3 regions of the Shinella oryzae genome follow, and region 2 is predicted to be linked to each of the others. Evidence: predicted binding sites of a transcription regulator. Region 2 holds the regulator's gene; each other region holds the start of a gene.
The links. Region 2 encodes PhoB, which activates phosphate uptake and scavenging genes when phosphate is short. Its sites were predicted from a motif close to TGTCATNNANCTGTCAT; they were not measured.

Region 1: a site for PhoB is predicted at 1,687-1,703, ahead of K6301_RS08025 (LTA synthase family protein). Genes of this name have one in related genera too.
Region 3: a site for PhoB is predicted at 2,554-2,570, ahead of ppk2 (polyphosphate kinase 2). Genes of this name have one in related genera too.

Annotation. Positions count from the first base shown of each region.
Region 1 covers NZ_CP081987.1:1,614,254-1,618,463, forward strand. The annotation lists gene K6301_RS08020 (NAD+ synthase) at 1-1,456, opposite strand, end outside; gene K6301_RS08025 (LTA synthase family protein) at 1,738-3,666, shown strand; gene K6301_RS08030 (DUF1003 domain-containing protein) at 3,721-4,210, shown strand, end outside.
Region 2 covers NZ_CP081987.1:151,062-155,271, forward strand. The annotation lists gene pstB (phosphate ABC transporter ATP-binding protein PstB) at 1-743, shown strand, start outside; gene phoU (phosphate signaling complex protein PhoU) at 848-1,576, shown strand; gene phoB (phosphate regulon transcriptional regulator PhoB) at 1,596-2,279, shown strand; gene K6301_RS00755 (GcrA family cell cycle regulator) at 2,399-2,938, opposite strand; gene K6301_RS00760 (aspartate aminotransferase family protein) at 3,363-4,210, shown strand, end outside.
Region 3 covers NZ_CP081988.1:397,258-401,467, forward strand. The annotation lists gene K6301_RS18040 (FAD/NAD(P)-binding protein) at 1-367, opposite strand, end outside; gene K6301_RS18045 (CorA family divalent cation transporter) at 511-1,509, opposite strand; gene ppk2 (polyphosphate kinase 2) at 1,533-2,441, opposite strand; gene K6301_RS18055 (FAD/NAD(P)-binding protein) at 2,595-4,055, opposite strand; gene K6301_RS18060 (LLM class flavin-dependent oxidoreductase) at 4,058-4,210, opposite strand, start outside.

The sequences.
Region 1 (4,210 bases), 1.5 Mb from region 2:
GATAGGGCGGCAGGGAATCCTGGTCGGTCTGGTTTGGCCGCAGTTCGGCGGACGGCGCCTTGTCGATGATGTTGTGCGGGATCACCTCGCCCGTCGGGCCCAGCGCGCCGGGCGGCACATGCTGGTTGCGCCAGCGCGACAGCGCGTAGACCTGCATCTTGTAGAGGTCCTTGATCGGGTTGAACCCGCCGTTCATGTCGCCGTAGAGCGTGGCATAGCCGACCGACATTTCCGACTTGTTGCCCGTCGTGACAACCATCGAGCCGAACTTGTTGGAAATCGCCATCAGGATCGTGCCGCGCGTGCGGCTCTGCAGGTTTTCCTCGGTGATGCCTTCTTCCGTGCCCTCGAAGGTCTCCGACAGTGCGGAAAGGAAGCCGGTCACGGGCGCCTCGATCGGCACAATGTCGTAACGGCAGCCCAGCGCCTTCGCGCAATCGGCGGCGTCCTTGAGCGAATCCTCCGACGTGTAGCGGTAGGGCAGCATCACGCAGCGCACGCGCTCCTCGCCCAGCGCATCGACGGCGATGGCCGCGCAGATCGCGGAGTCGATGCCGCCGGACAGGCCGAGCACGACGTTCTTGAAGCCGTTCTTGTTGACGTAGTCGCGGAAGCCGAGCAGGCAGGCACGGTAATCCGCTTCCTCGCGCTCGGGAATTTGCGACATCGGGCCGCTGTCGCAGGCCCAGCCGTCGCCGCGCCGCTTCCACGTCGTGAGCGCGATGGTCTCCTCGAACTGGCTCATCTGGAAGGCCAGCGTCTTGTCGGCGTTGAAGGCGAAGCTCGCGCCGTCGAAGACAAGCTCATCCTGGCCGCCGAGCTGGTTGGCGTAGAGCAGCGGCAGGCCGGTCTCGATGACCTGCTTCAGCACGACCTGGTGGCGGATATCGACCTTGCCGCGATAATAGGGTGAGCCATTCGGCGACAGCAGGATTTCCGCGCCGCTTTCCGCCAGCGTCTCGCAGACGCCGAGTTCGCCCCAGATGTCCTCGCAGATCGGAATGCCGAGGCGCACGCCGCGGAAATTCACCGGCCCCGGCATCGCGCCCTGGTCGAAGACGCGCTTCTCGTCGAATTCGCCATAGTTCGGCAGGTCCACCTTGTCGCGCACCGCGATGACCTTGCCGGCATCCAGAACGGCGATGGCATTGTAGCGGCCGGTCTCGTCCTGCCGCGGAAAACCGATGATGACGCCCGGGCCGCCATCCGCCGTGTCGGCGGCGAGATCCTCGACGGCGCGACGGCAGGCCTTCAGAAAGGCCGGCTTCAGCACGAGGTCCTCCGGCGGATAGCCGGAAATGAAGAGTTCCGTCAGCAAAAGCAGGTCGGCGCCCTGCGTTGCGGCGTCCGCACGCGCGGCGCGCGCCTTGGCCAGATTTCCGGCCACATCGCCAACCGTCGGGTTCAATTGCGCGACAGCAATGCGCAGCGTCGTCTTTTCAGTCTCGGAAGTCATCTCTGCGGACCCGTCTCCTCTTGTGTCCGATCGTGCAGCCCGCACGCTCGGACGGTCGCAAGCTCTTTAGAACATACCGCGCGCTTTTGGAATGAACAGCTGCGCCGATTGAAAACAATGGGATGCGAACCAGGTTCGCCCGCATGCGGCGCTCCACCATTGCTGCACAGCAACAGACTGAACCAAAGCGTTTGGGCAACGTTAAGGAAAGCGTTCATCTCCTGTTCAAGATGACAACCATATGACAGAGAGACGAAAGTTTTGTGAAATCGGAGACGGCCTTGGCCCTGTTCACGACCGCAGCGGTGGCAATCGAAGCCACGGAGAAACGTCCTGACAGGGTGGGTTTTCTCACGCGCCATGCCAAGACGCTGGCGGTTTTGCGATCGCTCACCGTGTCCGGCATCCTGGCGCTCGCGACCGTCGTTGCCATCGAGCTCATCACGCGTGGCTCCGTCCAGCAGACCTACGCCTACCTCACCAATCTCGAACAGCCCGGCTGGACGACGACGGGCGTGTTCTTCCTGCTCTATCTTGCGCTGGACGCGCTGATCGGGCGGCAGCACAAGGCGGTGCTGCTGGTCTCGCCGCTCGTCATCCTGATGGGCGTGATTTCGCAGCAGAAACAGGTCTTCCTCACGGATCCGCTCTACCCGACCGACCTGCTGTTCGGCCGCCAGATCCTCGAACTGATGCCGGTGCTGGTGCAGGACCGTCCGTGGACGGCAGCTGCCCTTGCGCTTGCCGTTGCCGCGGGTATGGCCGGCCTCATCGCCCTGTGGATCTTCGCCTGGCGCCGCTTCCGCCCGCTGACCCGCAAGGAACGTCTGGCGCGGCTGGCGCTTGCCGTGCCGCTGCTGGCCGGCTTCGCCTCCATCATGGACTACAACGAGTTCTCCTGGATGCGTGACCGCCTGAAAGTCTTCCCGATCATGTGGGATCAGGCGGAAAACTATCGCCACAACGGCTTCATGATGGCCTTTGCCATCAACCTGCCCATGGCCAATGTGCAGGCCCCGTCGGGCTACATGGTCGATGCCATCGACAAGATCCCGTCCAAGCCGCTTCCGGCCGGCACCACGCACCGCACGAAGCCCGACGTCATCGTCGTCATGAGCGAGTCGCTCTGGGATCCGACGCGGCTGGAAACCGTGAAGCTTTCCGCCGACCCGATGCCGGTCATTCGCGAAAACCAGGGCGGCAACGTCTTCTCGCCGGAATTCGGCGGCCTCACCGCCAATATCGAATTCGAGGCGCTGACGGGCTTCTCCAACGCCTTCCTGCCGACCGGCAGCATTCCCTACCAGCAGTATATCCGCAAGCCGATCCCGTCGCTCGCGACCTTCTTCCGCGCCGAGGGTTACACGGCGCGCGCCATCCATCCGTTCTCGGGCTGGTTCTGGAACCGCTCCAGCGTCTACAAGGCGTTCGGTTTCGAGACCTTCAAGGACGTCGACAAGATGCCGCCCTTGGCAAAGCGGGGCAACTTCACGTCCGACGAGGCGCTGACGAAGGAAATCATCCGCCAGGCCGATATGCAGGAAGATCCGTTCTTCTTCTTCACGGTGACGTTGCAGGGCCATGGCCCCTATGACGACGGCCGCTATATGAAGACGGACATCACGTCCGAGGGCAAGCTGGACGCACGCGACAACCGGATGCTGGCAAGCTACGCGCAGGGCGTGAAGGAAGCCGACCAGAGCCTGAAGATGCTGATGGACTGGGCGAAGAACCGTGACCGCGAGACGATCATCGTCGTCTTCGGCGACCACCTGCCGCCGCTCAACACCGTCTACCAGAACTCCGGCTACATGAAGGGCATCACCGCCTCCCGCAAGGGCTCCGCCGAGCAGATGAAGAAGGAACACGAGACCCCGCTCGTCGTCTGGTCCAACAAGACCGGCGCCGAAAAGGACATCGGCACGATCAGCCCGGCGTTCCTGTCCTACTACATCCTCAAGGAGGCCGGCTTCGAGCACCCCTACTACACGGGCTTCCTCGGCGCCGTGCACGACAAGCTGCGCGTCATCGACCGCTACATGCTGATCGATGCGAAAGGCAAGGCGACGACGGACTGGTCGCGCAAGAAGACGATCGACCCGCTGGTGCGCGATTTCCGCTTCCTGCAGCACGACATCATGTTCGGCAAGCAATACGGTCTGGAACGCTTCTTCGATTCCCATGCGGAACTGATGAGCGCGGGCTACTGATTTTTGCCGGAAAGGCGCTAGGTTAGGCTCCGATTCGCTTTCCCGGAGCCGCCCATGAAAACCCTAGACGATGCCGCGCAGGTCCTCTTCGGCAAGCCCGCCGAAGAGCTGGACGAGACCGAACGTCAAGTCCTTATGAATTCGCGCGCCGGGCGCATCCTCGCCGAGGATACCAACGCGGCCTACGAGTCCAAGCAATCCGTCGGCGAGCGCGTCGCCGATACCATCGCCCGCGTCGGCGGGTCCTGGACCTTCATCATCGGCTTCCTCGTCTTCCTCCTCGTCTGGACGGTCCTCAACACCATCATCCTCACCCGCGAGGCCTTCGACCCCTACCCCTTCATTTTCCTCAATCTCGTTCTGTCCATGCTGGCCGCCTTGCAGGCGCCGATCATCATGATGTCGCAGAACCGCCAGGCCATGCGCGACCGTTTCGAGGCGTCGAAGGATTACGAGGTCAACCTGAAGGCGGAAATCGAACTGATGGCGCTTCACCACAAGATCGATACGCACTTCCTCAACGAGATCGCCGCGTTGAAGATGG
Region 2 (4,210 bases):
TCGGCAAGGACGTTTCGGTTTATTACGGCGAGAAGCGCGCCCTCTACGACGTCAACCTGAACGTCCGCGAAAACACCGTCACGGCGCTCATCGGCCCGTCCGGTTGCGGCAAGTCGACCTTCCTGCGCACGCTCAACCGCATGAACGACACGATCGACGGCTGCCGCGTCACCGGCCGCATCACGCTCGACAGCGACGATATCTACGATCCGAACATTGATGTCGTGGAACTGCGCGCCCGCGTCGGCATGGTCTTCCAGAAGCCGAACCCGTTCCCGAAGTCGATCTACGAGAACGTCGCCTATGGCCCGCGCATCCACGGCCTCGCCAAGGCGAAGGCCGATATGGACGCGATCGTCGAACAGAGCCTGCAGAAGGCCGGCCTGTGGAACGAGGTGAAGGATCGCCTGCACGAAGGCGGCACGGGCCTCTCCGGCGGCCAGCAGCAGCGCCTGTGCATCGCACGCGCCGTTGCCGTCAGCCCGGAAGTCATCCTGATGGACGAGCCCTGCTCTGCGCTCGACCCGATCGCCACCGCAAAGGTCGAGGAACTGATCCACGAGCTGCGCGCCAATTTCACGATCGTCATCGTGACGCATTCCATGCAGCAGGCGGCCCGCGTGTCGCAGCGCACCGCCATGTTCCACCTCGGCAACCTCGTCGAGGAGAACGATACCGACAAGATGTTCACCAACCCGGATGACCAGCGCACGCAGGACTACATCATGGGCCGCTTCGGCTGACGTTTTGGTCGCCTTAGCCCCAAGCAATTCCAGCAAAAGTGTGAAGCGGTTTTGCGTTCGGAATTGCGTCGAAAAAACACGTCTCGTGTATTAAGGACAGAACGATGTCATCGACCCATATCGTCTCGATCTACGATGAAGAACTGAAATACCTCTCCCGCCGCATTTCCGAGATGGGCGGCACGGCCGAGCAGATGGTGGCGGATTCCGTCCGCGCCCTCGTTTCCGCCGATGCGGCTCTGGCCCAGAAGGTCATTTCCGAGGATGTCATCCTCGACAATGCCGAGCGCCAGATCAACGAGAAGGCGATCGTCACCATCGCCAAGCGCCAGCCGATGGCGGCCGACCTGCGCGAAATCATGGGCACGATCCGCATCGCGGCCGAGCTGGAGCGCGTCGGCGACCTCGGCAAGAACACCGCCAAGCGTGTGATCGCCGTGCAGAGCTCGGGCATGCCGCGCAAGCTCGCGCGCGGTCTCGAGCATCTCGCCGAACTGGCGCTGATGCAGCTCAAGGAAGTGCTCGATGTCTTCGCCACCCGCTCGGTGGACAAGGCCAAGGCGATCCGCGAGCGCGACGACGAGATCGATGCGATCTACACCTCGCTGTTCCGCGAACTCCTGACCTACATGATGGAAGACCCGCGCAACATCACGCCCTGCACCCATCTCCTGTTCTGCGCCAAGAACATCGAGCGCATCGGCGACCATGCGACCAACATCGCCGAGACCATCTACTACATGGCGACGGGCTCCCAGCCCGAGGGCGAGCGCCCCAAGGACGACACCTCGACATCCGTCGTCACGGCGGATGTCTCCGAAGCTTCCGAATAAACTGGATAGGGTTCGCTACATGGTGCCCAGAATAGCCGTCGTGGAAGATGAGGAGGCGCTGAGCGTGCTCCTGCGTTACAATCTCGAGGCGGAAGGTTTCGAGGTGGATACGATCCTGTCCGGCGACGAGGCGGAGATGCGCTTGCAGGAGCGCATGCCCGATCTTCTCATTCTCGACTGGATGCTGCCCGGCGTTTCCGGCATCGAGCTGTGCCGGCGCCTGCGCCAGCGTCCGGAAACCGAGCGCCTTCCGATCATCATGCTGACGGCGCGCGGCGAGGAGAGCGAACGCGTGCGCGGCCTCGCCACCGGTGCGGATGACTATGTGGTCAAGCCCTTCTCCACGCCGGAACTCGTCGCCCGCGTGCGGGCCATGCTGCGCCGTGCCAAGCCGGAAGTGGTCTCCACGGTGCTGCGCTGCGGCGATATCGAACTCGACCGCGAGACGCACCGCGTTCACCGCCGCACGCGCGAAGTGCGCTTGGGCCCGACGGAATTCCGCCTCCTGGAATTCCTGATGACCTCGCCCGGCCGCGTCTTCTCGCGTTCGCAGCTTCTCGACGGTGTCTGGGGGCATGACATCTATGTCGACGAGCGTACCGTCGATGTGCATGTCGGACGCCTGCGCAAGGCGCTCAACTTCGCCAACATGCAGGATGTCATCCGCACGGTGCGCGGCGCCGGCTACTCGCTGGAAACCTGAGCGAACACAATTCCTCCCAAGGACGGAAATGGGCCCTTCGGGGCCTGTTTGCGTTCCGGTGGGCCGCACAAACAAAAACGGAGCCTTTCGGCCCCGTTTCTATTCTTCCGTCGCCGATCTTACCGTGCCCGGCGGCGCTCGGCCGAAGGCTGGTAGGCGAGGCGCTGGTGGTAGGTGCAATAGGGCGAGTTGTCAGGGGACTCGCAGCCGCAGAAATGGAAGTCGTCGTTCAGCGGGTCGCCGATCGGCCACTTGCAGGTGCGCTCGGTAAGCTGCGTCAGCTCCAGCTTGCGCGACATCGGCACCACGACGTTCTTGCCGCTGATCACGACGGGCAGGTTCTCGGCCTGAGCATCGAAATCGGTGTCGATCTCATCCTTGGCAAGGGCGTTGCCCACCGGCCGGCTGACCGGACGGGGCGCGTTGGCCGGACGTGCGGTAAAGTTCGAGGGGCGCGGGGTGGTCTGCGCCGGGCGCTTCGGGCGGGCCGAAGCGGGCGTGCCGCCGGCCTTGGCGCGACCCGGCAGGTTGAGCCGGTGCACCTTGCCGATCACGGCGTTGCGGCTCACGCCGCCGAGCTGTGCCGCGATCTGGCTGGCACTGAGGCCCTCGCTCCAGAGCTTCTTGAGTTTCTCGACCCGCTCGTCTGTCCAGTTCATGCTCTCGTCTCCGTTCGGCGCTCGCTGTGCGGGAATCCCTCATCGCGCCACGAACGAATCCGTAGCCTGAGCGCCCTAACTCTGGTGGTGACTAGTTCCGCCGCATGCAGTCTAGTAATTGACCCTTAACCTAGAGTTCGGGGGACTCTGTGACAAGAGTCGGGGGAATCGGGGCGAATCGATTTCAGAGTTTTCCCCAACTTGCTGGTAGGGTGTGACTCGATAGCGACACTGTCCATGCATGCTGCGAATCCTCACCTTGCGGGAGGTTCAGTGCGATTTGGAGCTATGCATTTTATTGACATCACGGACTGAAATGCCGATAGTGCAGCATGCCGCCGAAAGGCGGCTTTTGATTTTTCTGGCAACCGGAAAGTCAAGCCCCCGAATTTCTTTTCCGCATCCCTTTTGGAGGATACGCGCCATGGCCGATGCCGCGCCGCTCTATGAAACCTATATGCGTGCGCCGCTCCGGTTCACGCACGGGGAGGGCGTCTGGCTGATCGACGAGAACGGCGAGCGATATCTCGATTTCGCCGCCGGCGTGGCCGTCAGTTCGCTTGGCCACGGCCATCCCCATCTCGTTTCCGCGCTGAAGGAGCAGGCCGACAAGGTCTGGCACCTCTCCAATCTCTATGAGGTTGCGGGCCAGGAAAGCCTCGGCCGCCGGCTGACGGACGCGACCTTCGCCGAAAAGGTGTTCTTCACCAATTCGGGTGCGGAAGCGCTGGAATGCGCGATCAAGACCGCGCGCCGCTATCATTTCTCCAAGGGGCATCCCGGCAAGTTCCACATCATCACCTTCGAAGGCGCGTTCCATGGCCGCACGATCGCGACCATCGCCGCCGGCGGACAGGAAAAGTACATCGAGGGCTTCGGCCCCAAGGCCCCGGGCTTCCTCAAGGTTCCCTTCGGCGACATCGCCGCCGTCAAGGACGCGATCACCGAGGAAACCGCGGCGATCCTGATCGAGCCCGTCCAGGGCGAGGGCGGCCTCAGGCCGGTGCCGAAGGAATTCATGCAGGAGCTGCGCCAGCTCTGCGACGAATACGGCCTGCTGCTCATCCTCGACGAGGTGCAGACCGGCGTCGGCCGCACGGGCCGCTTCTTCGCCTATGAGCATTCGGGCGTCGCACCCGACATCATGGCGATCGCCAAGGGTATCGGCGGCGGCTTTCCGCTCGGTGCGTGCCTGGCAACGGCCGAGGCGGCATCCGGCATGGTGGCCGGCACGCACGGCTCGACCTATGGCGGCAATCCGCTCGCCATGGC
Region 3 (4,210 bases), on a different replicon from region 2:
AGGCGCTGAAGATTTCGCCGGGCACGAAGGCATGGTCGACCGCGCCGGCCGCGGCGTCCGTCTGGACACCTTCGTTCCAGCGGCCGTCCGCTTCCAGCCAGGCACGGAAATCGTCGCGCAGGACCGGGTCGATGGAAAGATCCCGCACCCGGCTGTTGAGCAGCGGCGAGGCCGCGTGGGCCAGACCTTCGCCCCCGTCGATCCTTGGATAGGGGTCGTGCAGGACGAGGTGGAACGGCCTGTCGAACGTCTTCAGCAAGGCAATCGCGGTCATCATGCCGGTAAAGCCGCGACCGACCACGGCGATGCGGGCAAGAGCGCCGGTCTCTTTCGATTGCGGTGCGAAATGGCTGGGAACAAGCGTCATCTTTCGGCTCCTCTCCTGTGTTGCATCAGGCGGTATTCCAGGACTCGCTCCGTACGGAACGAGCGGTGACTCTGCATTTCCCCACTAAAACAATAGAATTTAGATGAGATTGCAAGACCCTTTTTTGGAAGATCCCGGAATCCTCAGAAGCGCAGGCTGATCCCGGCGCGGCGCAGCAACCAGTAGAAAAGCCCGGTTGCGGCGATCCCCAGCGCCATGGCCCAGCCGAAACCCGAATCGCCGTGACTGAACGGCAGGCCGGCCGTGTTCATGCCGAAGACGCCCACAACCAGCGTGCCGGGCAGAAGAAGCGCGCTCATGATCGCCATGGCGCGCAGGCTGCGGTTGGACTCGTCGGCAAGCTCGGCCGCCATTTCCTCCTGAAGCAGGCGGGCGCGATCGTTGAGGGTGACGATTTCGCGATCGAGCCGTTCGAGCCGCAGGGAAAGCCGGCGCAGTACGGCATGGGCTGTTTCCGACAACGTCCAGCCTTCCCGGTCTTCCTCATCGAAAAGCGCCACCATCCCCGCGACGGGCCGGTGCAGGGACACCGCGAGGCGACGAACCTCCTTCAGGCTGCGCCGTTCGTCGCTCAGCCGTTCGGTGACGATCCGATCCTCGATGGTATCGAGCAGGCCAGACGCCTCCTTGAGCCGAAGATTGGTGTTCTTGCAGAAGGCGGCGACAATGCCTTCGAACAGCTCGTAGGCCGTGGCGGGCGCGAATCCCTCGGAGAACGAGCGGCGCACCTTGTCCACAGCGGCGAGCGGATGGCGCCGCGCCGTCACGAGAAGCCGGTCGGTCAGCGCGAAATGCAGCCGTCCGACCACGGTCGTCACGCGCCCCATGTCCTGTTCCAGGTCGACCACGACGCCGTGGGTGGTGCCCGCCTCGTGGCCCAGCACAAGGCTCTCGTCGTGCCCGTCGAGAACGGCACGTGCGGCAATGGGAAGGGCACAGCGCCCGGTCAGCCAACCCTGCATGCGCTGATCGACGAGATCGACATGCAGCCAGACCCAACCGGTATCATCGGCCAGTGCCGCATCGAGATCCTGCGGCGCCATCGGCCGCACACGCCCGCCGGGTTCTCCCCGCCAGGCGCCGACGAGCCCGGGCGCATGCCCGCCTTCATTCTCAGTCAAAAGCGTCACAGGTCCCGGCCGCGTCAGTAGACCTCGGGAACGTACATCTCGTCCGGTGGCTCACGGCGAATGTAGTCGTCATGCCGCACGCGTTCCGGCAGTTCGACGGCGGCCTTCGGCACGTCCTCGTAGGGCACCTGCGCGAGAAGGTGGGCGATGCAGTTCAGGCGCGCCTTCTTCTTGTCCACGGCCTCGACGATCCACCACGGCGCCTCGGGAATGTGCGTGCGCTCCAGCATCTCTTCCTTGGCCTTGGTGTAGTCTTCCCAGTGGACGCGGCTCTCCAGGTCCATCGGCGACAGCTTCCACTGCTTCAGCGGATCGTGGATGCGCATGCGGAAGCGGAATTCCTGCTCGTCGTCGGTAATCGAGAACCAGTATTTGATCAGGATGATGCCCGAACGAACGAGCATGCGCTCGAATTCCGGTACCGAGCGGAAGAACTCCTCCAGTTCGTCGGGCGTGCAGAAGCCCATGACGCGCTCGACGCCGGCGCGGTTGTACCAGGAGCGGTCGAACAGCACCATTTCGCCGGCCGTCGGCAGATGCGGCACATAGCGCTGGAAGTACCATTGATTGCGTTCGCGCTCGGTCGGTGCAGGCAGCGCGACGACGCGGCAGACACGCGGGTTGAGCCGCTGCGTGACGCGCTTGATGGCGCCGCCCTTGCCGGCGGAATCGCGCCCTTCGAACAGCACGACAACCTTGAGCTTCTTGTGCTGGACCCAATCCTGAAGCTTGACCAGTTCGTGCTGGAGGCGGAACAGCTCGCGGAAATAGATGCGGCGCTCCAGCGTCGGCGCGGGCGCCTCGGACATGCCCTCCGAGATGAGGTCGTCCAGCCGATCCTCCTCGATCTGCATTTCAAGCTCCTCGTCGAAGCTGTCGGCAATTTCCGCCTTGATGCGGTTCAGATGATTGTCGTTGAACATGACCGGTATCCGCCAATGGACGCTGCGCCCGGAGGCGGCCGCCGCCGGGGTCAGTGAGGCGCATGCCGGCTGCAAGGCCAGCATCGGCGCAGCCTAGAGATAGGAAGGCTTCATGAAGCTTTTGTGACGGCAGCCATGTGCGCCAGCGGCGTCTCAGTCGATCCGGTAGTTCGCCGTCGTGACCGTTTCCGAAACCGGATGCGCCAGGACCGCAGCGATCCGCTCGGCCACGAAGAGCGCGTGTTCGGTCACCTGGGGCAGGCCCATCAGTTCGCCGAACGTCCCGCGGGCAAGCGGCCCCGCGACATAGAGATCGCGCATGCTCGCGCCGTCCTTGTCGATGACGCGGCTGTCGGCATCGACCGCTATGCCGAGACCGACATTGTCGACCTGCAGAATACCGGCCTCCGCGAGCCCGGTGAGACAAGGCTGGCTTGACAGGATGCTGCCATGGCCTGGCCCCGTCGCCAGCACCAGCGCATCGTAGCGCCCTTCGAAGGGTTGACCTCCGCGGCGCGGGCGGAACGTTACCGCGATCGTATCGTCCGGCTCGCGCGAGACCGCGGCAAGCGACGCCGCATGAAAGTCGAGGCCGCCGGTTGAAAGACGCCGCTCGATGGCCGCCTCGACCTGCGGCGCGATGCGGAAGCGGTGGACATCCCAATAGGGCCGCAGGAAGCGCACGAGCCGCCTTCGCTCGGAAACCGGCAGGGCGCGCCAGATGTCACCACCCTGCGCCCGCAGCCGGTCGAAGACCGCGTGCCATGTCACGCCATGCGCCTCTGCGACCGCGATCGTACGGCGAACCCGCCTCAGCAGGGCACCCGCCGTGCGGCTCGGCGGATCGGCGAACTCGCCAAAGGGCTCCTGCGGCAGAAGATTATGACCGCGCGAGCGCAACCCGCGCCGGGAAACGGCGGTTATCCTGCCGGAATGACCGGCCGCATCGAGTGCGGCGATAATGTCGGCCGCGGTCAATCCCGTTCCGACGATCAGCACGCGATCGTGGGGCCGGATCGCCGCGAGCGCCGATGGCCGTGTCGCATCGGCGACGTAACGAGGATGCCCGGCAAGCGCCCGCTCGATGCCGGCGGGCGCCTGCGGACCCGGATGGCTCGTCGCCAGGACGAGGTGGTCGGCCACGAGGCCTGCACCATCCTCCGTCTCGATCCGCCACGCCTTGCCCGCCGGCGCTATCCCGACGACGCGCGCCCTGTGATGTTCGACAACGCCGGCCGCCAGCAACGGCTGGAGCTGGGCCGCGACGTAACGTCCAAAGGCCGAGCGGCGCGCGAAGACATGACCATCAGGCGTCGTCGCGTCCGCATCGTCATCCAGCGCGCCCGTCTCGACCAGCCAGTCCTGGAAATGTGACCCCTCGCTTGGGATAAGCGACATGCGAGACGCGGGGACGTTGATGCGGTGGACGGGTTCGGCCGTATCATAGGCCAGCCCGCCGCCAAGATTTGCACGCGGCTCATAGACCACGATGCGGACCGCCTCTGCACGCACAAGACCAGCGAGATGATAGGCCAACGCCGCGCCGGTGAAGCCGCCGCCGATGATGGCGACAACCGGCCGGGCCAGCTCTTTGTGCGGAAAAGGCACCGTCATGATCACCCCGCGATCTTCACGGCCGGGACAACCTCGGCCTCGCGTCGTTTGAAAGCCTCGATATCCCGGTAGCCCTGCGCCGGGTGGGACTTCGGCAGATACGGCCCCTCGCCGAACAGTTTCTCCCGCAGCGTTCCCGGCTTGTAGGCCGTGGG